Regions from separate parts of the Streptomyces sp. NPDC058308 genome, predicted to be linked through region 1. Evidence: riboswitches for the same ligand, from Rfam matches in the RefSeq annotation. Region 1 holds a riboswitch; each other region holds the start of a gene.
The links. A riboswitch is a leader RNA that binds a small molecule or an ion and turns the genes downstream of it on or off. The one in region 1 is predicted to bind cyclic di-AMP.
Positions count from the first base shown of each region.

Region 1 (5,131 bases):
CCACCCCTACCACCACACGCCGATCGGCTCCATGGCCGACCTGGACGCGGCCACCCTGGAGGACGCCCGCGCGTTCTTCCGCACGTACTACGCGCCGAACAACGCCGTCCTGTCGATCGTCGGCGACATCGACCCGGCTCAGACGCTCGCCTGGGTCGAGAAGTACTTCGGGTCGATCCCCGGGCACGACGGCAAGCAGCCGCCGCGCGACGGCTCCCTGCCCGAGCGCATCGGCAAGGAGCTGCGTGAGGTCGTCGAGGAGGACGTGCCGGCCCGCGCCCTGATGGCCGCCTACCGCCTCCCGGAGGACGGCACGCGCGCGTGCGACGCGGCCGACATCGCCCTCACCGTCCTCGGCAGTGGCGAGTCCTCCCGGCTCTACAACCGCCTCGTGCGCCGTGACCGCACCGCGGTCGCCGCCGGGTTCGGCCTGCTGCGCCTGGCCGGGGCGCCCTCGCTCGGCTGGCTGGACGTGAAGACGTCGGGCGACGTCGAGGTGCCCGTCATTGAGGCCGCCGTCGACGAGGAGCTCGCCCGCTTCGCCGCGGAGGGCCCCACTCCGGAGGAGATGGAGCGCGCCCAGGCCCAGCTGGAGCGAGAGTGGCTCGACCGGCTCGGCACGGTCGCGGGCCGCGCCGACGAACTGTGCCGGTACGCCGTCCTGTTCGGTGACCCGCAGCTCGCCCTCACCGCCGTGCAGCGCGTCCTCGACGTCAGCGCCGCGGAGGTCCAGGAGGCCGCCAAGGCCCGCCTGCGCCCCGACAACCGCGCGGTGCTCGTGTACGAACCCGTGACCGTCGCCGACGAGGGCGAAGCAGGCGTCGTGGACGCCGTGGACGCCGTGGACGCCGAGGAAGAGGAGGCGGCGAAGTGACCGAGGCCGCGACGATGCAGTTCCATCCACAGCCCCAGGCCGGCACGGCCAAGCCCTGGGCCTTCCCGGCGCCCGAGCGCGGCACGCTGCCCAACGGCCTCACCGTGCTGCGGTGCCACCGCCCGGGCCAGCAGGTCGTCGCCGTCGAGATCCACCTCGAAGCGCCGCTGGACGCCGAGCCCGAGGGCCTCGACGGCGTCGCCACGATCATGGCGCGGGCCTTCAACGAGGGCACCGACAAGCACTCCGCCGAGGAGTTCGCCGCCGAGCTCGACCGCTGCGGCGCGACGCTCGACGCGCACGCCGACCACCCGGGCGTGCGGGTCTCCCTGGAGGTCCCGGTCTCCCGGCTCCCCAAGGCGCTCGGCCTGCTCGCCGACGCCCTGCGGGCCCCCGCCTTCGCGGACAGCGAGGTCGAACGGCTCGTACGCAACCGCCTGGACGAGATCCCGCACGAGGCCGCCAACCCGGCGCGCCGCGCCGCCAAGGAGCTCTCCAGGCAGCTCTTCCCGGCCACCTCGCGCATGTCCCGGCCGCGCCAGGGCACCGAGGCGACGGTCACGGCCATCGACTCGGCGGCGGTGCGCGCCTTCTACGAGAAGCACGTCCGGCCCGCCACGGCCACCCTCGTCGTCGTCGGCGACCTGACCGGCACCGACCTGGACGCCGTCCTCGCGGACACCGTCGGCGCCTGGACCGGCTCCGCGGGCGAACCGCGCCCGGTGCCGCAGGTGACCGCCGACGACCGCGGCCGCGTCGTCATCGTGGACCGCCCCGGAGCGGTCCAGACGCAGCTGCTGATCGGCCGCGTGGGCGCCGACCGGCACGACCGCGTCTGGCCGGCCCAGGTCCTCGGCACGTACTGCCTGGGCGGCACCCTCACCTCCCGCCTCGACCGCGTCCTGCGGGAGGAGAAGGGATACACCTACGGAGTGCGGGCGTTCAGCCAGGTGCTTCGCTCGGCGCCGGACGGCACGGGCGCCGCGATGCTCGCCATCAGCGGCTCCGTGGACACCGAGTCCACCGGCCCGGCACTCGGCGACCTCTGGAAGGTCCTGCGCACCCTCGCCGCCGAGGGCCTGACCGACGCCGAGCGCGATGTGGCCGTGCAGAACCTGGTGGGCGTGGCCCCGCTCAAGTACGAGATGGCCGCCTCCGTAGCAGCCACCCTCGCCGACCAGGTCGAGCAGAACCTGCCGGACGACTTCCAGGCGCAGCTGTACCGGCGGCTGGCCGCCACCGGCACCGTGGAGGCCACTGCCGCCGTCGTGAACGCCTTCCCGGAGGACCGCCTGGTGACGGTCCTCGTCGGGGACGCCGCGCAGATCGAGGAGCCCGTCAGGGCGCTCGGGATCGGTGACGTGAGCGTGGTCACGGGCTGAGTGACAGTCAGGACATAAGAGGACCCCAGTGGCCACTTCGGCCGCTGGGGTCCTCATATGTCCGAATTGCTATGGAGGTTGCCTGTCTGCTCTGTGGCGTGCGCTACAAAAGCCGCGTTCTGTTTGTCGAACGAAAGAGGCCCCGTTTAGCGTCGGTCCGGCTGTTCGTCGCGCAGTACGCCGCACCCGCGGCACCGGACAGTCATCGCCGAGTCCCCGTACGGTGCGAGCCAGGGGAGCCGGGGACCCACACGTCCCCTGGGGTGAATCGGGCACCTTGCCGTGAGGCGAGGAGCCCGTAGGAGACCTTCCTGCTCCGAACCCGTCAGCTAACCCGGTAGGCGAGAGGGAAGGAAAGGATCACCCGCCACATGGCGTTCACCCGTGCCACCGGGAAGCACCGTCGTCCGAGCCGCCTCACGCGGACCACCGCGAACGTCGCGGGTGTCGCGGCGCTCACCACCACCGGTGTCATCGGAGGCCTCGCGGCTCCGGCGCTCGCCGCCGCCGACGAAGCGGCCGTCGAACACACCGGCCTCACCCAGGCGATATCCGTCGGCGACTCGCTCGCCGAGAACATCGGCGAGCAGGCCGCCGCCCAGCGCCAGGCCGCCGACGACGCTGCTGCCGCGAAGAAGGCCGAAGAGGCCGCCAAGAAGAAGGCCGCGGAGGAGAAGCGCAAGGCCGAGGCCGAGGCGAAGGCGAAGGCCAAGAAGGAGCGCGAGGCCAAGGAGCGCGCCGCCCGCGAGGCCGAGCGCAAGCGCCTGAACACCTACGTGGCCCCGGTCGATGGCTCCTACGTCTCCACGGGCTACCAGACCGGCGGCGCCATGTGGTCCTCCGGCAGCCACACCGGCATCGACTTCCACGCCGCGTCCGGCACCTCCGTCCACGCGGTCGGCTCCGGCACCGTCGTCGAGGCCGGCTGGGGAGGGGCGTACGGCAACAACGTGGTCATCAAGATGAACGACGGCACGTACACCCAGTACGGCCACATGTCGTCCCTCGGCGTCACCGTCGGCCAGACGGTCACCCCGGGCCAGCAGATCGGCCTCTCCGGCTCCACCGGCAACTCCAGCGGCCCGCACCTCCACTTCGAGGCCCGCACCGGCGAGGAGTACGGCTCGGACATCGACCCGATCGCATACCTCCGCTCGCACGGCGTCAACGTCTGACGCACGCGGCCCCGCAGCACTCCACCGAAAGCCCCGGCTCCTGGCGAGCCGGGGCTTTCGGCATTGCCGCCGCTCGCACCCGCCGCAATTGGCCAAAAGATATCCATGGATTCCGGCCCGCCGTCGGAAATTGCGGCTCTCTGCAATAGAGTCACCGGACGAGCGTCGGTCGACCGCGATTGTGCGGGGATGAAGGCGGAGGTCCGGGTCATGCGTGTTCCCGCCCATTCGGTATGCACGGCCATACGGGACGACATCGTCGCCGGCGTGCACGAAAGGGGCAGTCGGCTCGCCGAGGAAGTCCTCGCGCGCCGGTACGGCGTCTCCCGCGTCCCCGTGCGCGAGGCCCTGCGCACCCTGGAGGCCGAGGGGTTCGTCGTCACCCGCAGGCACGCGGGCGCGTGCGTGGCCGAGCCCACGGAGCAGGAGGCCGCGGATCTCCTGGAGGTGCGGACGCTCCTCGAACCGCTCGCCGCGGCACGCGCCGCGCAGCGCCGCACGGACGCGCACCTCAAGGTCCTGCGCGGACTGGTCAGGCTGGGCCAGGAACGCGCCAGGAACGGCCGGGGGGAGGATCTGCGGCCCCTGGGTGGCTGGTTCCACGAGACGCTCGCCCAGGCGTCCGGCAACCCGGGCCTCAGCGCCCTGCTCATCCAACTGCGGCACAAGGCCGCCTGGATGTACGTCGTCGACAGCCCGGCGGCGCCGGCCGACTCCTGGGCCGAGCACGCGGCGATCGTCGACGCGGTGGCCCGCCGGGACGCGGAGCGGGCCAGGGCGCTCACCGCCGCGCACGCCGCGCGCGCGACGGCCGCGTACCGGCCGCGCCATGCCGGGCGGCCCGGTCGCGGCCGGGTGAGGGATTCGCAACATGCCGTAAACACGGTCAGCCTCCAGAATTAACGGAGGCGCCGTATACAAAGGAGAGACATTTCTTGTCCCTTATTTGTTGAGCGTTTGCCGTGTGCTCCCTCAATTTTTTGCGCGAGAACTTCGGCGAGGCGTCAGCGCGAAATCAGCGGAGTCGGCGGAGTCGTCCACGCAAACGGCGATGGGGTCACCCGGAATTCCGGGTGACCCCATCGCCGTTTTCCACGAATGTGTCCTAGACCGTCTCCGGAAGCTCCTCGAGCCCCTCCGAGACCAGCTTCGCCAGACGGTCGAGGGCGGCGTCCGCGCCCTCGGCGTCGGAGGCGAGCACGATCTCCTCGCCGCCCTGGGCGCCCAGACCGAGCACCGCGAGCATCGAGGCGGCGTTGACCGGGTTGCCGTCGGCCTTGGCGATCGTCACGGGGACGCCGGCGGCCGTGGCCGCGCGGACGAAGATGGAGGCGGGTCGGGCGTGAAGGCCCTCGGCCCAGCCGACGTTGACGCGGCGCTCAGCCATGTGTTGCTGCCCTTCCAGGTGTCTCACACTTGTCTAGACCAGTGTCTCATGCCGTCACGAGTGCTCCGTCGGACAGGTGTCCGCCCCGCTCGCCCTCGACCTGTCCTAGCCTGCCCCGGCCCCGGCGGCCGCGCGACCCGTACCCTGGCCCCATGCAGACCGCGTCGGATCGGCAGGATCGGCACGACTACCCCGCCCACTGGGAAGCCGATGTGGTGCTGCGCGACGGAGGTACCGCCCGGATCAGGCCGATCACGGCCGAGGACGCGGACCGCCTGGTCAGCTTCTACGAACAGGTGTCGGACGAGTCGAA
Region 1 covers NZ_JBHVZA010000052.1:7,488-12,618, reverse strand. The annotation lists gene ACFVYL_RS36815 (M16 family metallopeptidase) at 1-874, shown strand, start outside; gene ACFVYL_RS36810 (M16 family metallopeptidase) at 871-2,256, shown strand; cyclic di-AMP (ydaO/yuaA leader) riboswitch at 2,453-2,615, shown strand; gene ACFVYL_RS36805 (M23 family metallopeptidase) at 2,628-3,431, shown strand; gene ACFVYL_RS36800 (GntR family transcriptional regulator) at 3,642-4,334, shown strand; gene ACFVYL_RS36795 (HPr family phosphocarrier protein) at 4,537-4,818, opposite strand; gene ACFVYL_RS36790 (GNAT family N-acetyltransferase) at 4,971-5,131, shown strand, end outside.

Region 2 (5,131 bases), on a different contig from region 1:
TGGCGGTGCGGATCTTGGGCGGGAGGTGCACCGGCTCGCGCCACGCGGGTGGGTCACGCCACGCGGGTGGCTCCCGCGAACGGCATCTGGTCGATCGGGGCGAGCCGTACCGGGGCGCTCGGGTTGGGGGCGTGGATCATCTGGCCGTTGCCGACGTAGAGGCCGACGTGGCTGATGCCGGAGTAGAAGAACACCAGGTCGCCGGGGCGCAGTTCGGAGCGGGAGACCCGTTTGCCCGTGGCGATCTGGGCGTAGGTGGTGCGCGGCAGGGAGACGCCCGCGGAGCGGTACGCGGCCTGGGTGAGCCCTGAGCAGTCGAAGGCGTCCGGCCCGGTGGCGCCCCAGACGTACGGGCTGCCGAGCGCTTTGTACGCGTAGGAGACGGCGGACGCGGCACGGGCGTTGGGGGCCTTGGCGGCATCCGGAGGGGCGCCGCGGGCGCTTGAGCGGGCAGCGCGGTCGCCGAGGTCGCCGAGGTCGCCGAGGTCGCCGCGGACGCCGCGCTCGTCGTCCGGGGCGGCGAGTTCAGCGCGCTGATCGGCGGTGAGCCGGGACAGCAGCCGCTTGGCCTCGCCGAGTTTCGTGGTGACGGTCTTCTTGTGTTTGCGCAGCTCCGACTGGCGGGCGCGGAGCGTGGCCAGGCGGTCGGCGGCCGCGCCCCGCAGCTGGTCCATCTCCCGGAGCTGCGCGCGCACGTCGCGCAGGGCCACGGACTGACGGCCGCCGGCCCGGTCGGCGCGCTCCGCGCGGTCCAGGAACTGCCCGGGGTCGGAGGAGAGCATGAGTTGTAAAGAGGGGTCGATGCCGCCCGCGCGGTACTGCGCGGCGGCGTACGAACCCAGGCTGTCGCGGGCGGAGTTGAGCTTCTCCGTCTTGCGGGCGGCCTCGTCGCGCAGCTCGCCGAGTGATTTTTCGGCCTTCTCGGTCTTCTCCTTCGCGCCGTTGTACTTCTCGGTGGCCGTCTCCGCCTCGCGGTAGAGCGCGTCGACCCTGGACTTCACCTCGGCGGGACCGAGCTGTGGGTCGGCGTGTCCCGTGCCGTCGAAGGCGGTCGTGGACGCGGCTCCCGCGAGGGCGAGGGTGGCGGCCGTACGGACCGTGCTGCCGCTGAGCGAGCGCTGTCTGGGCTTGCGGTGCGCTGCCACGAAGAGGGGCTCCTTAAGGTGTCCGGCGGCGGCCCGCACAGGGGGAACAGGCCGCCGCCGGGTCTTTCGGTGGTGGTGTCCGACGGCCGCCCCGGATCGGGCGGCGTTGGGGAGCCGGTCACCTGGTGGAGGACGCTAAACCTGGCCGTCACGGGTTGGTGACGGATTGTGCGCAACTGGCGGAAGTGGGCGTCCCGACGACCGGCTCCGACCGTGTCGATCACGGGGTGGCGGCTGCTTCGCGTACAGCCGTGACCGATGGCTCGATTGCGATGTGCCTGGCGGGGCGTGGTGGTAAGGGGGCGGTGGCCGGGAGGGGTGGGCACCCCGGCTAGGCTCCGGCCTCATGGACCTACTCATCCATCTCTTCGTCGGCCTCCACATCATCGGCATCGGCTCGCTCCTGGGCGGTTTCCTGACCCAGATGAAGCAGATGGGCCAGGGCACGGCCCGTTTCAATCCCGCGATGCTGCACGGCTCGCTGACCATGCTCGTCACGGGTGTGGTCCTGGTGGGCCTCAACCAGGCGGACGACAACACGGTCAACAACCTCAAGATCGGCATCAAGCTGGCCCTGCTGATCGTGATTCTCGCGCTGGTCTATGTGAAGCGGGACGAGAAGAAGGTCGACAAGGGTCTGTTCGGCGCGGTCGGCCTGCTGACCGTCGCGAACATCTTCATCGCGGTGCTGTGGACCTGATGACCCCACCCACATGAAAGTGGCCCTCCACGCGCGCGTGGAGGGCCACTTTCATGAGGTGTGCTTCTGAGCTGTGGTGCATGGGGTGCGACGGTTACGCGGGGCGCACCACGCTGTGGATCGGCATGTAGTAGATCGACTCGACGCGGACGTTCGCGCCCGGCTTCGGGGCGTGGATCATCTTGCCGTTGCCGATGTAGATCCCCACGTGGCTGATGTCGTCGTAGAAGAACACCAGGTCACCCGGTTTGGCGTCGGCGGTCTTCACGGTCGTGCCGACCTTCACCTGGTCCCACGTGGTGCGCGGCAGGGAGATCTCGGCGGCCTTCCACGCGTCCTGGGTGAGCCCTGAGCAGTCGTACGAGTCAGGGCCGGTGGCGCCCCAGACGTACGGCTTGCCGATCTGGGCCTGCGCGAAGGCGATGACCTTCGCAGCCTTGGTGGCGTAGCCGCCGTCCGTGCTCCCGGAGCCCGAGCCCGAGCCCGAGCCCGAGCCCGAGCCCGAGCCCGAGCCGGAACCCGAGCCCGAGCCGGACCCCGCATCAGAACCGGAGCCGGACCCGGAGCCCTGCCCCTGCTCCCGCTCCTTCTCCCGCTGGGCCGCCTCCTCCGCCTTGCGCGTGCGCGCCGCCTCGGCGGCCTGCTCGCGGGCCAGCTTCTCGGCCTTGCGCCTGGCCTCCTGCTTCTTCTTCCGCTCGATCTCCGCGAGCCGTGCCTTCTCCTGCGCCGTCAGCTGTGAAAGGACCTCGCGCGCGTCGCCCAGCTTCTTCTGGACGGTCTGCTTGCTCGTCCTGAGGTCGTCCCGCGAATCGCTCAGGTTCTCCAGGCTCTTCGCGGCCTTCGCGCGCTGCTTGGTCGCCGACGCCTGCTGCGTCGTGTAGGCGTCGACCGCCTTCTTCTGGCGCGTGGTCAGCCGGCCCGCGAGGTGGTTCTGGTCGAAGTAGCCCTGCGGGTCGTCGGCGAGCAGCATCGTGGCCGTCTCGGAGACGGCGCCGGTGCGGTACTGCGCGGCGGCGAACGAGCCGAGCTCCTTGCGCGCCTCGTTCAGCTCGTCGGTGCGCTCGGCCACGTCGTCGAGCAGGCGGTCGACCTTCTTGCGCTGCTTGTCGGTGCGCTCCTTGGCCGCGTTGTACTTCTGCGTGGCCACACCGGCCTGCTGGTAGAGCTCGTCGACCTTCTTCTGGACCTCTTCGAGGCTGGGCTTCGTAGGAGCGGAGGGCGCTGCCTGTGCGCTCTGCGACAGGAGGGCGACGGAGGTGAGGGCCGCTGTCGTGATGCCGATGGCGGGGGAGGTGCGAATTCCGGCTGTCCGGGTCCGCGGCTTGCGGTGCGACGCCAAGGGAGGCGACTCCTTCCGTAGACCGCCTACCGGGTTAGCTGTCGGGTTCGGGCGGGTGGTCCGGAAGGTTGCCCTACGGTCCCGTACTTCGTACGGGACCGATTCACCCCAAGTTCTCGGTGGGTCCCCGGCTCCGAACATGTCGGACTCGGCGGAGGCCACCCGTTCCCGGCGGGTTCGCCGGTGGGGGGACGAGCGGCCCGCCGAGCACGCTAGCCAACTCGTGTGGTCCCTGTGAAGGTTGATGTTCGATATGCCCGATACATTTTCGTGACTTTTCGCGGCCTCGACGCGGCCATGCCACCTGGATGCGGAGCGTGAGCGTCCACGCGCAGGGCGTGGGCAGGCACGAGGTGACCGGAACCCGCAGCGGGTTGTCAGTGGGGCCGCCTAGACTCGGGAGGCGATGAGCAGCCTCTTTGATGACAGCTTCCTGGCGGACCTGCAGCCCTCCCGGGCCACGGACGAAGCACCCCCGCCGCCGCCCGAGGACAGCGCTCCGGAGCCCATTCCGGACGACCTGTTCGACGGGAAGTTCGACGCGCCCATGACCCGGGACTCGCACTACCGCGACGGTGCCCCCCGCCCGGTCATCGACCCGGCGACGCTCCTCGACGGGCTGAACGAGAACCAGCGCGCGGCCGTGGTGCACGCCGGATCCCCCCTGCTCATCGTCGCCGGCGCCGGCTCCGGCAAGACCCGTGTGCTGACCCACCGCATCGCGCACCTGCTCGCCGAGCGTGGTGTGCACCCCGGCCAGATCCTCGCGATCACCTTCACGAACAAGGCCGCGGGCGAGATGAAGGAGCGCGTGGAGCAGCTCGTGGGCCCGCGGGCGAACGCGATGTGGGTGTCGACGTTCCACAGCGCCTGCGTCCGCATCCTGCGCCGCGAGTACAAGAAGCTGGGCTTCACGTCCTCCTTCTCGATCTACGACGCCGCGGACTCCAAGCGTCTGATGGCCCTGGTCTGCCGTGACCTGGACCTCGACCCGAAGAAGTTCCCGCCGAAGTCCTTCAGCGCCAAGATCTCGAACCTGAAGAACGAGCTGATCGACGAGGAGGACTTCGCAGGTCAGGCCGCCGACGGTTTCGAGAAGACCCTCGCCCAGGCCTACGCCATGTACCAGTCGCGCCTCCGCGAGGCGAACGCGATGGACTTCGACGACCTGATCATGACGACGGTCCACCTCCTTCGTGCCTTCCCGGACGTAGCCGAGCACTACAGGCGCCGCTTCCGGCACGTCATGGTCGACGAGTACCAGGACACCAACCACGCCCAGTACGCACTCGTGCGCGAGCTGGTCGGCCCCTCCGGAGGCGAGGACGACGACCCCGCCGAGCTGTGTGTGGTGGGTGACGCGGACCAGTCGATCTACGCGTTCCGCGGCGCCACGATCCGTAACATCCTCCAGTTCGAGGAGGACTACACCGACGCGACGACGATCCTCCTGGAGCAGAACTACCGCTCCACACAGACGATCCTGACCGCCGCCAACGCGGTCATCGAGCGCAACGAAAGCCGCCGCCCGAAGAACCTCTGGACCAACCAGGGCGCGGGCGCGCGCATCACCGGGTACGTCGCGGACACCGAGCACGACGAGGCGCAGTTCGTCGCCGACGAGATCGACCGCCTCACCGACGCGGGCGACGCCAAGGCCGGCGACGTGGCGATCTTCTACCGGACGAACGCCCAGTCCCGTGTCTTCGAAGAGATCTTCATCCGCGTCGGCCTGCCCTACAAGGTCGTCGGCGGCGTCCGCTTCTACGAGCGCAAGGAGGTCCGCGACGTCCTCGCGTACCTGCGCGTCCTCGCCAACCCCGAGGACGCCGTCCCGCTGCGCCGCATTCTCAACGTCCCCAAGAGGGGCATCGGCGACCGCGCGGAAGCGATGATCGACGCGCTCTCGCAGCGCGAGAAGATCTCCTTCCCGCAGGCCCTGCGCCG
Region 2 covers NZ_JBHVZA010000022.1:29,478-34,608, forward strand. The annotation lists gene ACFVYL_RS26900 (NlpC/P60 family protein) at 54-1,145, opposite strand; gene ACFVYL_RS26905 (hypothetical protein) at 1,492-1,845, shown strand; gene ACFVYL_RS26910 (NlpC/P60 family protein) at 1,940-3,184, opposite strand; cyclic di-AMP (ydaO/yuaA leader) riboswitch at 3,192-3,348, opposite strand; gene pcrA (DNA helicase PcrA) at 3,591-5,131, shown strand, end outside.
Region 2: linked by a shared signal. The riboswitch ahead of ACFVYL_RS26910 (NlpC/P60 family protein) and the one ahead of ACFVYL_RS36805 (M23 family metallopeptidase) in region 1 are both predicted to bind cyclic di-AMP.

Region 3 (5,131 bases), on a different contig from region 1:
CCTCCAGCTTAGACGTCACCTTTCGCAGGCTGCCGGTGCGAGCGGGCGCTCAGCACACCGTCCAGACCCGGCCCAGCGCGGTGAGGCCCCGCCCCCGACACCCTCACACACGCCCGCGCCCGACGGGTCACCTCCCTCCCCGATCGTCCGTACGTCCTGTACATTTTGTACAGAGCCCGGACCGCACCGCGACCGGAGGAAGAGAGGCGCGCCATGAACCGTCCGTCCGCCCGCTACGTCCTGCCCGAGTTCACCGAACGCACCAGCTCGGGGACGCGGACCATGGACCCGTACTCCAAGCTCCTGGAAGAGCGGATCATCTTTCTCGGCACCCCCGTCGACGCCACCTCGGCGAACGACGTGATGGCGCAGTTCATGCACCTTGAGTACCAGGCGCCGGACCGCGACATCTCGCTGTACATCAACTCCCCCGGCGGCTCGTTCAGCGCGATGACCGCCATCTACGACACGATGCGGTTCGTCAGTTGCGACGTGGAGACGACCTGCCTGGGGCAGGCCGCGGCGGAGGCCGCCGTCCTGCTCGCCGCCGGCACACCCGGCAAACGGTTCGCTCTGCCGGGCGCCCGCGTACTGATCCACCAGCCCGCGGTCTCCGAACCGATCCACGGCCAGGCGACCGACCTCGCGATCCAGACCGACGAAATCCTGCGCACCCGGCGGCTGTTGGAGCAGCTGCTCGTACGGCACACGAGGCAGGCCCCGGGCCGGATCAGCGCGGACATCGAGCGGGACAAAATCTTCGACGCCCGGTCCGCCGTGGAGTACGGGCTCGTGGACCGGATCATCGCGAACCGCAAGAGCTCGCTCGCCGAGCGGGACGCGAGGTGACCTGCCGATGCTGCCGCCGGAGCTTCCGCCCCTGCCCGCCCTGACCCGCGCCGAGGCGGAGTTGATCGACCGCTATCTCGAGGTCGTCGACCTCCTCGGCCGGATCAACCCGGCCCGCGCCGAGCACACCTACGGCGGCCTCCGTGCCGCTCAGGCGCTGGTCGGCCGTGCGACCGCCCTGCGGGACGCACTCGCCGTCATGCACCAGCGGGGCGAGAGTGAGGTGCACGCGCCCACGCTCGCCCGGGCCCTGCGCGTCCTCGACGGTGAACGGCGTGCAGGACGGATCGCCCTCCCGCCTCCGCCGGGCGGCTGAGCGCCCGTCAACCGGCCGCCCGCTGACGCCGAAACGTCCCGGCCCGCTTCGAAACGGACCAGTCGGGCTACCACGGACGGCGTATTCGAACATCCTTCGCCGCACGTTCTGAACTTGCGTCCAGCGAGTACAGCAGGTCTGGAATTTGACATTCCGCTGCTGGTCGAGCCGTCGTCAGACCACCCACCGAGAGGTCCAATTCGACCGTGTCCACCTGAACAGGTCAGTCGTGAGGAGCCTCACAAAAAGCCGTTTCGGCTCGGTTTTCGGACCCATGTCGGGTCAAGATCCCTTTCGACGACAAGCCCCTGCCACAGCGGTGGGGCGGTCCGGGCGGACGCCGAGTCCTGCCGCCACCCGGATGACCGGTCGACATCTGTGCAACGGCAGGAGTGGAGGACCCAGGTACGACGGGCCCGTCCGGAAAGTCCGGGCGACGCCCTTGGGGTGAAGCCGCAGAGCACGACGCGGCCGGGCATCTTCGCCTGCCCGAACCCGACAGGTCATCTTTCACAGGCGGCTGACGAAGGGTTGCGCATGACCGCGCTGAATCATGTTCCGTCGCTGCTCAGCAGGACCGGTGCCGCATCGGTCCTCACGCTCGCCGTCGTAGGCGGCACCGTCGTGGCCCCCGGGCTCACGTCGGAGGCCGAGGCAGCAACCCATGGGACCAAGGCGCTCAAGATCGCGGCGTCCAAGAAGGGCTCCCCGTACGGCTACGGGGCGGTCGGACCCCACCGGTTCGACTGCTCGGGCCTGACGCTCTACTCGTTCAAGCGAACGGGCAAGAAGCTGCCCCGCACCGCCGCCGCGCAGTACAACAAGACCAAGCACGTCTCCAGGTCCCAGCGCACCCGCGGCGACCTGGTGTTCTTCCACTCCGGGCGGAACGTGTACCACGTGGGGATCTACGCGGGCGGCAACCGCATCTGGCACGCCCCCAAGAGGGGCACCGTGGTGCGCCTGGAGAAGATCTGGTCCAAGAGCGTCTGGTACGGGAGGGTGCGCTGACCCCGCCACGCGGCGCCCTCGGGCGCTCGGCCGCCGACTGACCCGCTCCGTCACCCGGGTCAGTGGGCGGCGTCGCGGTGTCTGCGCTGGACGGGGGCCCGCCAGGGCAGCGCGATCCACACGGTCTTGCCTCCTTCGTCGGTGGGGCTGACCGAGAGCTTGCCGCCGCACTCGGCGGTCAGCCAGCGGATGATGACCAGGCCGCGGCCGTTGTCCTGCTGGACGGCCGCGGGAAGCCGTTTGGGATAGCGCGGGTGGCTGTCGGTGACGCCGATGCGCAGCTGCTCGTCCCGGTCCAGTTCGATGTCGACGGTGAACGTGGGCGACTGCCCCAGGGTGTGCTGCACGGCATTCGTGGCGAGTTCGGAGACGATGAGCCGGATCGTGTCGGTCACCTCGGCGTCGCCGGGCAGGCCCCATTCGGAGAGCACACGCAAGACGTACTTCCGGGCGGCGGGGACCGAGGCAGGATCGCTCGGCAGGGTGACGGAGGCTTCCTGGTGATCTGCCATGGCGACGTTGTCCCTTTCCCACCGGGACCGGTCCCCGACTCGCGGCGGATGACTCAAGGACCGTCCCGGACTGGTGCTTCGCGCCAGACTGCCACTCCTTGGCCGGGCACGCGTGGCGATCCACCGAGATGTGCATATATCTGTCGCTCGATGCGGTGAACTCTGCTACGGCAGAGCGTATTTGGGCGAGGGACTCGCACTTCCTCTAATCTCGCCTACTGCCCCGCCTCGCCGCCGGAAGATCCGACGGCTCCGGCCGGAAGGAGACGGGCATGCAGTACGGCCCCGCGGTGCGTCGCCGCCAGCTCGGCGCCGAACTGCGCACCCTGCGCAACGAGGCGGGTCTCACCAGCAGTGAGGCTGCCGCCAGGCTCGGCTGGCACCAGTCGAAAGTGAGCCGGATCGAGACGGGCCGCAGCGGCGTGAAGGCCTCCGACGTGCGGCGGCTGCTCGCGGCGTACGAGGTGCGGGACTCCCGGCGCAGCGAGCTGCTCATCGCGTTCGCGGGGGCCGACGATCCCGGTGCGGGGCGTCATCACTGGTGGAAGGCGTATCGCGACCTGTTGCCCGCCACCTACCGGGACTTCATCAGCCTGGAGTCGCAGGCGCGTTGGGTGCGCACGCTCGAAACCACCGTGGTCCCGGGTCTGCTGCAGACCCCCGAGTACGCGCGTGCGGTGACCCGGGCGGCGCTCGGCGGGCTGCCGGAGAAGCAGGTCGACGCGCTCGTGGAGGTGCGTCTGGCCCGCCAGGACGTGCTGCGCGCGGATCCGCCGGTGCGGCTGAGCGTGGTCATGGACGAGGCGGTGCTGCGGCGGCCGGTGGGCGGGGCGCAGGTTCTCGCGGGGCAGTTGGCGCGCTTGCGGGAGGTGTCACTTCTGCCTCATGTCCGGCTTCAGGTACTGCCGTTCGCCGCCGGTGAGCATGCAGGCCTGATCGGTTCTTTCGTTATCTTTTCATTTCCGGACATTGCTGATCTGGATGTGGTTGTTCTCGACCATTTGACGAGTAGCCTCTACCTCGAACGGAAAGAAGACCTCCAGGCGTACACGGAGGCCTTCAACTCCCTTCAGGTACAGGCGCTTTCACCCGAGGAATCAACGGTATTCATCGCCGGACTAGGCGACGGCGCGTAAGGAGGCACCATGACCGCAATGCCTCGGTACGTACCTTCCAGCACAACGCTTCAAGGTGCGCGGTGGCAGCGCAGCAGCTACAGCAACGGAATGAACAACTGTGTCGAGACCGCCACCCTCGACCCGGGTCAGCCGACCGGCCTGCGGGCCGTGCGTGACTCGAAGAACATCGCAGGTCCCGCCCTGCTCATCTCCCCCGGCCCCTGGGAGACGTTCGTCGACAGCCTGCGCTGAGCGCGGCCCGGGCCCCATGCGGACCCGGAGCGGCTCATCGAGGTGCGCGGCGGCTGATCACCCGTACGGCACCGGCGATCTGCTCGTCGGTGAGATCCGCGCGGGCGGTCAGCCGCAGCCGTGAGATGCCGTCCGGCACCGACGGCGGACGGAAACAGCCCACGGCCAGGCCATCGGCCCGGCAGTCGGCCGCCCACCGGACGGCCTGCTCCGGTGAGGGGGCGCGCACCGAGACGACGGCGGCGTCGGGCCGTACCGCACAGAGGCCTTCGGCCGTGAGGCGCCGGTGCAGCTCGGCCGCGACCTCACGGGCACGGGCCGCGCGTTCGGGCTCACGGCGCAGCAGGCGCAGGGCGGCGAGCGCGGCGCCGGCCGCGGCGGGTGCGAGGCCGGTGTCGAAGATGAAGGTGCGGGCCGCGTTCACCAGGTGCTCGATGACCCTGGCCGGGCCGAGGACGGCGCCGCCCTGGCTGCCGAGGGACTTGGAGAGGGTGAGGGTGACCACGGTGTCGGGCGCGCCCGCGAGCCCCGCGGCGTACGGTGCGCCCCGGCCGCCGTCGCCGAGCACGCCGAGCCCGTGGGCGTCGTCGATGATCAGCCCGGCCCCGGACTCGCGGCAGGCGGCGGCCAGTTCGGCCAGCGGCGCCATGTCCCCGTCGACCGAGAACACCGAGTCGGACACCAGGACGGCGGGGCCGTCGTGGGCGCCGAGCGTCTTGCGTACCGCTTCGGGATCGGCGTGCGGCACCACCTGCGTCGCCGCGCGGGCGAGGCGGCAGCCGTCGATCAGGGACGCGTGGTTGCCCGCGTCGGAGACGATCAGCGAATCGCCGGGGGCGAGTGCGGTGACGGCGGCGAGGTTCGCCGCGTAGCCGGAGGAGAAGACGAGCGCCGCCTCGAAGCCGCAGAATTCGGCGAGCTCTCGCTCCAGTTCCGCGTGCAGCTCCGTGGAGCCCGTGACGAGCCGGGATCCGGTGGCGCCGCCGCCCCAGCGCCGGGCCGCGGCGGCCGCGCCCTCGGTGACCTCCGGGTGCCGGGTCAGGCCGAGGTAGTCGTTTCCCGCCAGATCGAGG
Region 3 covers NZ_JBHVZA010000023.1:140,070-145,200, reverse strand. The annotation lists gene ACFVYL_RS28080 (ATP-dependent Clp protease proteolytic subunit) at 214-849, shown strand; gene ACFVYL_RS28075 (hypothetical protein) at 857-1,165, shown strand; cyclic di-AMP (ydaO/yuaA leader) riboswitch at 1,523-1,699, shown strand; gene ACFVYL_RS28070 (C40 family peptidase) at 1,703-2,176, shown strand; gene ACFVYL_RS28065 (ATP-binding protein) at 2,236-2,688, opposite strand; gene ACFVYL_RS28060 (helix-turn-helix domain-containing protein) at 2,961-3,824, shown strand; gene ACFVYL_RS28055 (DUF397 domain-containing protein) at 3,915-4,058, shown strand; gene ACFVYL_RS28050 (8-amino-7-oxononanoate synthase) at 4,093-5,131, opposite strand, start outside.
Region 3: linked by a shared signal. The riboswitch ahead of ACFVYL_RS28070 (C40 family peptidase) and the one ahead of ACFVYL_RS36805 (M23 family metallopeptidase) in region 1 are both predicted to bind cyclic di-AMP.

Region 4 (5,131 bases), on a different contig from region 1:
GCTGGGGGGCCTGCTCCGCCCGACCGGCAAGGAACCCGGACAGGACCCGATCCGGGACGCCGGCCCGGACGCCGGCATGGACCCCGGCTAGGTCCGTGCGGCGCCCACCCTGGGGATACCGTCGACCGCATGCACGACCAGCCGCCCACGCCCTGCCCCGCAGGAACCACGTCCGCAGGAGCCACGCCCGCCCCCGGGACGCCCCCGCCCCCGCAGCCCGAACTCTTCACCTGGGAGTTCGCCACCGACCCCTACCCGGCGTACGCCTGGCTGCGCGAGAACTCCCCGGTGCACCGCACCACGCTGCCCAGCGGCGTGGAGGCCTGGCTCGTCACCCGGTACGCGGACGCGCGGCAGGCCCTCGCGGACCAGCGGCTCAGCAAGAACCCGGCCCACCACGACGAGCCCGCCCACGCCAAGGGCAAGACCGGCATCCCCGGCGAGCGCAAGGCCGAGCTGATGACGCATCTGCTCAACATCGACCCGCCGGACCACACCCGCCTGCGCCGGCTCGTCGCGAAGGCGTTCACGCCGCGCCGGGTGGCCGAATTCGCGCCGCGCGTGCAGGAGCTGACGGACTCCCTCATCGACGCGCTTCTCGACAAGCACGGCGTGGCGGAGGGCGAGGCCGACCTCATCCACGAGTTCGCCTTCCCCCTCCCCATCTACGCCATCTGCGACCTGCTCGGCGTCCCCCGCGAGGACCAGGACGACTTCCGGGACTGGGCGGGCATGATGATCCGCCACGGGGGCGGGCCCAGGGGCGGTGTGGCCCGGTCGGTGAAGAAGATGCGCGGCTATCTCGCCGAGCTCATCCACAGGAAGCGCCTCGACCCGGGCGAGGACCTCATCTCCGGGCTCATCAAGGCCTCCGACCACGGCGAGCACCTCACCGAGAACGAGGCGGCGGCCATGGCCTTCATCCTGCTCTTCGCAGGCTTCGAGACCACCGTCAATCTCATCGGCAACGGCCTGTACGCGCTGCTCACCCACCCCGAACAGCGCGAGCGGCTGCAGCGGGCGCTGGCCGATGGCGACACCGGGCTCCTGGCGACCGGCGTCGAGGAACTCCTGCGCTTCGACGGGCCCGTCGAGCTCGCCACCTGGCGGTTCGCGACGGAGGCGGTCCGCGTCGGCGGGCAGGACATCGCCGCGGGCGACCCCGTCCTCGTCGTGCTCGCCGCCGCCGACCGCGATCCGGCCCGCTTCGACCGGCCCGACACCCTGGACCTTTCCCGCCGCGACAACCAGCACCTCGGATACGGGCACGGAATCCACTACTGCCTCGGTGCTCCGCTCGCCCGGCTGGAGGGGCAGACCGCCCTCTCGACGCTGCTCAGACGCCTCCCCGACCTGGAACTCGCGTCGGATCCGGCCGATTTGCGGTGGCGTGGCGGGCTGATCATGCGGGGACTGCGGACGCTGCCGGTGAAGTTCACAAACGCACAGCCACCGGCCGGGGGCTGACGGGCCGTCACGACTGTGATGTTCACGTGATCTCCGCTGCATCGACTTGTGACAAGCGTTCGACTGCGGCTACGTTCACGACGACTTGGGCGCCCCCGGGCGCCCCAGCCGTCGCTGCAGTCTCCTGAAAGGCAACCGCATGCTCTCCGGTCAAGGTCGTCACCGACGCCCCCGCCAGGCCCCGGCTCTCATCGTCGCGGCAGGCGTCACCGGATCAGCCATCGCCATCCCACTGCTCGCCGCCACCAGCGCGAGCGCCGCCTCCACCGACACGTGGGACAAGCTCGCCCAGTGCGAGAGCGGCGGCGCGTGGAGCGCGAACCCCGGCAACGGTTATTACGGAGGGCTCCAGCTCTCCCAGGACACCTGGGAGAGCCACGGCGGCCTCGACTACGCGCCCAGCGCCGACCAGGCCTCCAAGTCCCAGCAGATCTCCGTCGCCGAGAAGGTCCTCGGCGACCGGGGCACCGCCGCCTGGCCGAGCTGCGCGCCGATCGCCGGGCTCACCGACGGCGGCGCCGCGGCCGACGTGGACCCGGGCGCGCCCGTCACCGGGGAGCCGTCCGACCCGTCCGCCCCGTCCGACCCGTCGGGCTCGACCGGCGACGACGAACCCGAGGGCTCCAAGGACTCCAAGGGCTCCAAGGACTCCGGCAGCGCCGATGACTCCGGCGACTCCAAGGGCGCGGAGAAGGGCGAGCCGTCCGCCGACCCGTCCAACTCGGCCGATCCGTCCGCCGATCCCTCCGACGACCCGTCCGCGGACCCGGAGAAGCCCTCCGGCGACCCGGGCGACGCGCGAGACAAGAATCACGACGAGTCGGGTGAAAAGGGCGACAAGGGTCACAAGGGCGGGGCGGGTGACGCCGACGGCGCGTCCGGCTCCGGCAAGTCCGGGGAGAAGGACGGCACTTCGCCCGACGCCGAGGACGCGACCGCACCCTCCGAGGGATCGGGCTCCTCCGCGGGGCGCCACCGAGGCGACCGCGCGGACGAGGACGAGAGTGCGGGAGGGCGTCCCGGACGGCACGCCTCGCGCGGCGAGGAGCGCACCGGCGCGGTCGCCGACGGGACGTACACGGTGCGCTCCGGGGACAGTCTCTCGGTCATCGCGGACGACCTCGACGTCGAGGGCGGCTGGCACGAGCTCTACACCGAGAACAAGAAGACCGTCGGCGACGACCCGGACCTCATCCTCCCCGGTCAGAGCCTCGATCTGGGCGAAAAGTAACGGTAGTTGACGAAGAGTCGGGCGGGGCCTTCACGCCGTATGTCCGCTTTGGCGCGAGTGAGACATGAGTCTCAGAAGCCCTGATCGTCTTTGAAATTGTGTGGAAGACGTGATTACCGTCGTCACCGCTCGCCACTGGTGGGCCCCGCCGGTCGGTACGCCGAATCCTGCCAACGGCCGGACGGGAACAGTCGTCGCTTCGAGCGCCGTAGGCAGGAGCGGGGGACCCAAGGTTTGTGCCGGGTCCGTCCGTTGAGGGGACGCACAGCGAGAAGGCTGTGCGCCGCGAGACGGACGGGAACGGCTAGGGGTGAAGCCGCGCTCTGAGGAGCGCGGCCGGGCAACCACATCGGCCCGAACCCGACAGCTCACCTCGCAGGCGTCGGTGAGGGGATCACTCATGCTGTTTTCCAGCAAGGGCAAGCACCGTCGTCCGTCCAAGGCCACCCGGGTCGCCACGCTCGCCGGCGTCACCGGTGTCGCGGTCGCCGCCCCGCTGATGGCCGCCGGTTCGGCCTCCGCCGCCACCGACCAGGAGTGGGACGCCGTCGCCCAGTGCGAGGCGGGCGGCAACTGGTCGATCAACACCGGCAACGGCTACCAGGGCGGTCTGCAGTTCTCGCCGTCCACCTGGGCCGCGTACGGCGGCACGAAGTACGCGCCCTCCGCCGACAAGGCGTCCAAGGCCCAGCAGATCGAGATCGGCGAGAAGGTCCTCGCGGGTCAGGGCAAGGGTGCCTGGCCGAGCTGTGGCGTCGGCCTCTCGGGCGCCTCGAACCACAGCGGCGGCGGCTCGCAGCAGCAGGCCCCGCAGCAGGCCCCGCAGCAGCAGGAGTCCAAGCCGCAGCAGACGCAGCCGCAGGCCGCTCCGAAGCAGCAGCAGGCCGCTCCGAAGCCGCAGCCCGCGCCGCAGACCGAGAGCAAGAAGACCGTCGAGACCCCGACCGGCAAGACGGTCAAGAAGGGCGACGGCGAGTACAAGGTCAAGACGGGCGACACCCTGTCCAAGATCGCCGAGGCGAAGCACGTCAAGGGCGGCTGGCACAAGGTCTACAAGCTCAACGGCGACATCATCGACAACGCCGACATGATCTACCCGGGCCAGCAGCTGCACCTCAGCTAAAGCCCCGGCTCCACCCGGCCGTGCCTCGGCGGACGCACGGCCGCCCCCGTCCCCACGGGCTCCCCGCCCCGGTGCGCGTATCCCCCGTACGCACCGGGGCGGGGCCATGTCCGCCCCCGTGTCCGCCGCCGGAATGCCGCGGTCCTGGCCTGCCCGGCCGCCCGGCTTGTTCGCTACGAGCGAGTAGAAACGCGGCCCATCGTCCTGTTTCCGGGGGATTTGGCCGCTTCTCCGTCCCACGGGACGGGCGGTCGGCTGGCTGAAGCCCCGGAGCCGGTTAGGCTCAGGAGACGCAGGGCCGAAACGGTCTGTTCCCTCGCGTATTCGCGTCACACTCCCAGAAGGAGATGCTCGTGCCGTCCATCGACGTCGTCGTAGCCCGGGAAATCCTGGACTCCCGAGGCAACCCCACGGTCGAGGTCGAGGTCGGCCTCGACGACGGCAGCACCGGTCGTGCCGCCGTTCCGTCCGGTGCCTCCACCGGTGCCTTCGAGGCCATCGAACTCCGTGACGGTGACCCCAACCGTTACCAGGGCAAGGGTGTCGAGAAGGCCGTCCTCGCCGTCATCGAGCAGATCGGCCCGGAGCTCGTCGGCTACGACGCCACCGAGCAGCGCCTGATCGACCAGGCCATGTTCGACCTGGACGCCACCGACAACAAGGGCTCGCTCGGCGCCAACGCCATCCTCGGCGTCTCGCTCGCCGTCGCGCACGCCGCCTCCGAGGCCAGCGACCTGCCGCTGTTCCGCTACCTCGGCGGCCCGAACGCGCACCTGCTGCCCGTCCCGATGATGAACATCCTGAACGGCGGGTCGCACGCCGACTCGAACGTCGACATCCAGGAATTCATGATCGCCCCGATCGGCGCGGAGTCCTTCTCCGAGGCCCTGCGCTGGGGCACCGAGGTCTACCACACCCTCAAGAAGGTGCTGAAGGAGAAGGGCCTCTCCACCGGCCTCGGCGACGAGGGCGGCTTCGCCCCGAACCTGGACTCCAACCGGGCCGCGCTCGACCTCATCCTGGAGGCCATCAAGCAGGCCGGTTACGTCCCCGGTGAGCAGGTCGCGCTCGCCCTCGACGTCGCCGCGTCCGAGTTCTACAAGGACGGCTCCTACGAGTTCGAGGGCAAGTCCCGCTCGGCCGCCGAGATGACCGAGTACTACGCGGAGCTCGTCGCCTCGTACCCGCTGGTCTCCATCGAGGACCCGCTGTTCGAGGACGACTGGGCCGGCTGGAACACCATCACCGAGAAGCTCGGCGACAAGGTGCAGCTCGTCGGCGACGACCTGTTCGTCACCAACCCCGAGCGC
Region 4 covers NZ_JBHVZA010000014.1:20,098-25,228, reverse strand. The annotation lists gene ACFVYL_RS20075 (sel1 repeat family protein) at 1-91, shown strand, start outside; gene ACFVYL_RS20070 (cytochrome P450) at 130-1,467, shown strand; gene ACFVYL_RS20065 (transglycosylase family protein) at 1,607-2,698, shown strand; cyclic di-AMP (ydaO/yuaA leader) riboswitch at 2,893-3,095, shown strand; gene ACFVYL_RS20060 (transglycosylase family protein) at 3,099-3,821, shown strand; gene eno (phosphopyruvate hydratase) at 4,175-5,131, shown strand, end outside.
Region 4: linked by a shared signal. The riboswitch ahead of ACFVYL_RS20060 (transglycosylase family protein) and the one ahead of ACFVYL_RS36805 (M23 family metallopeptidase) in region 1 are both predicted to bind cyclic di-AMP.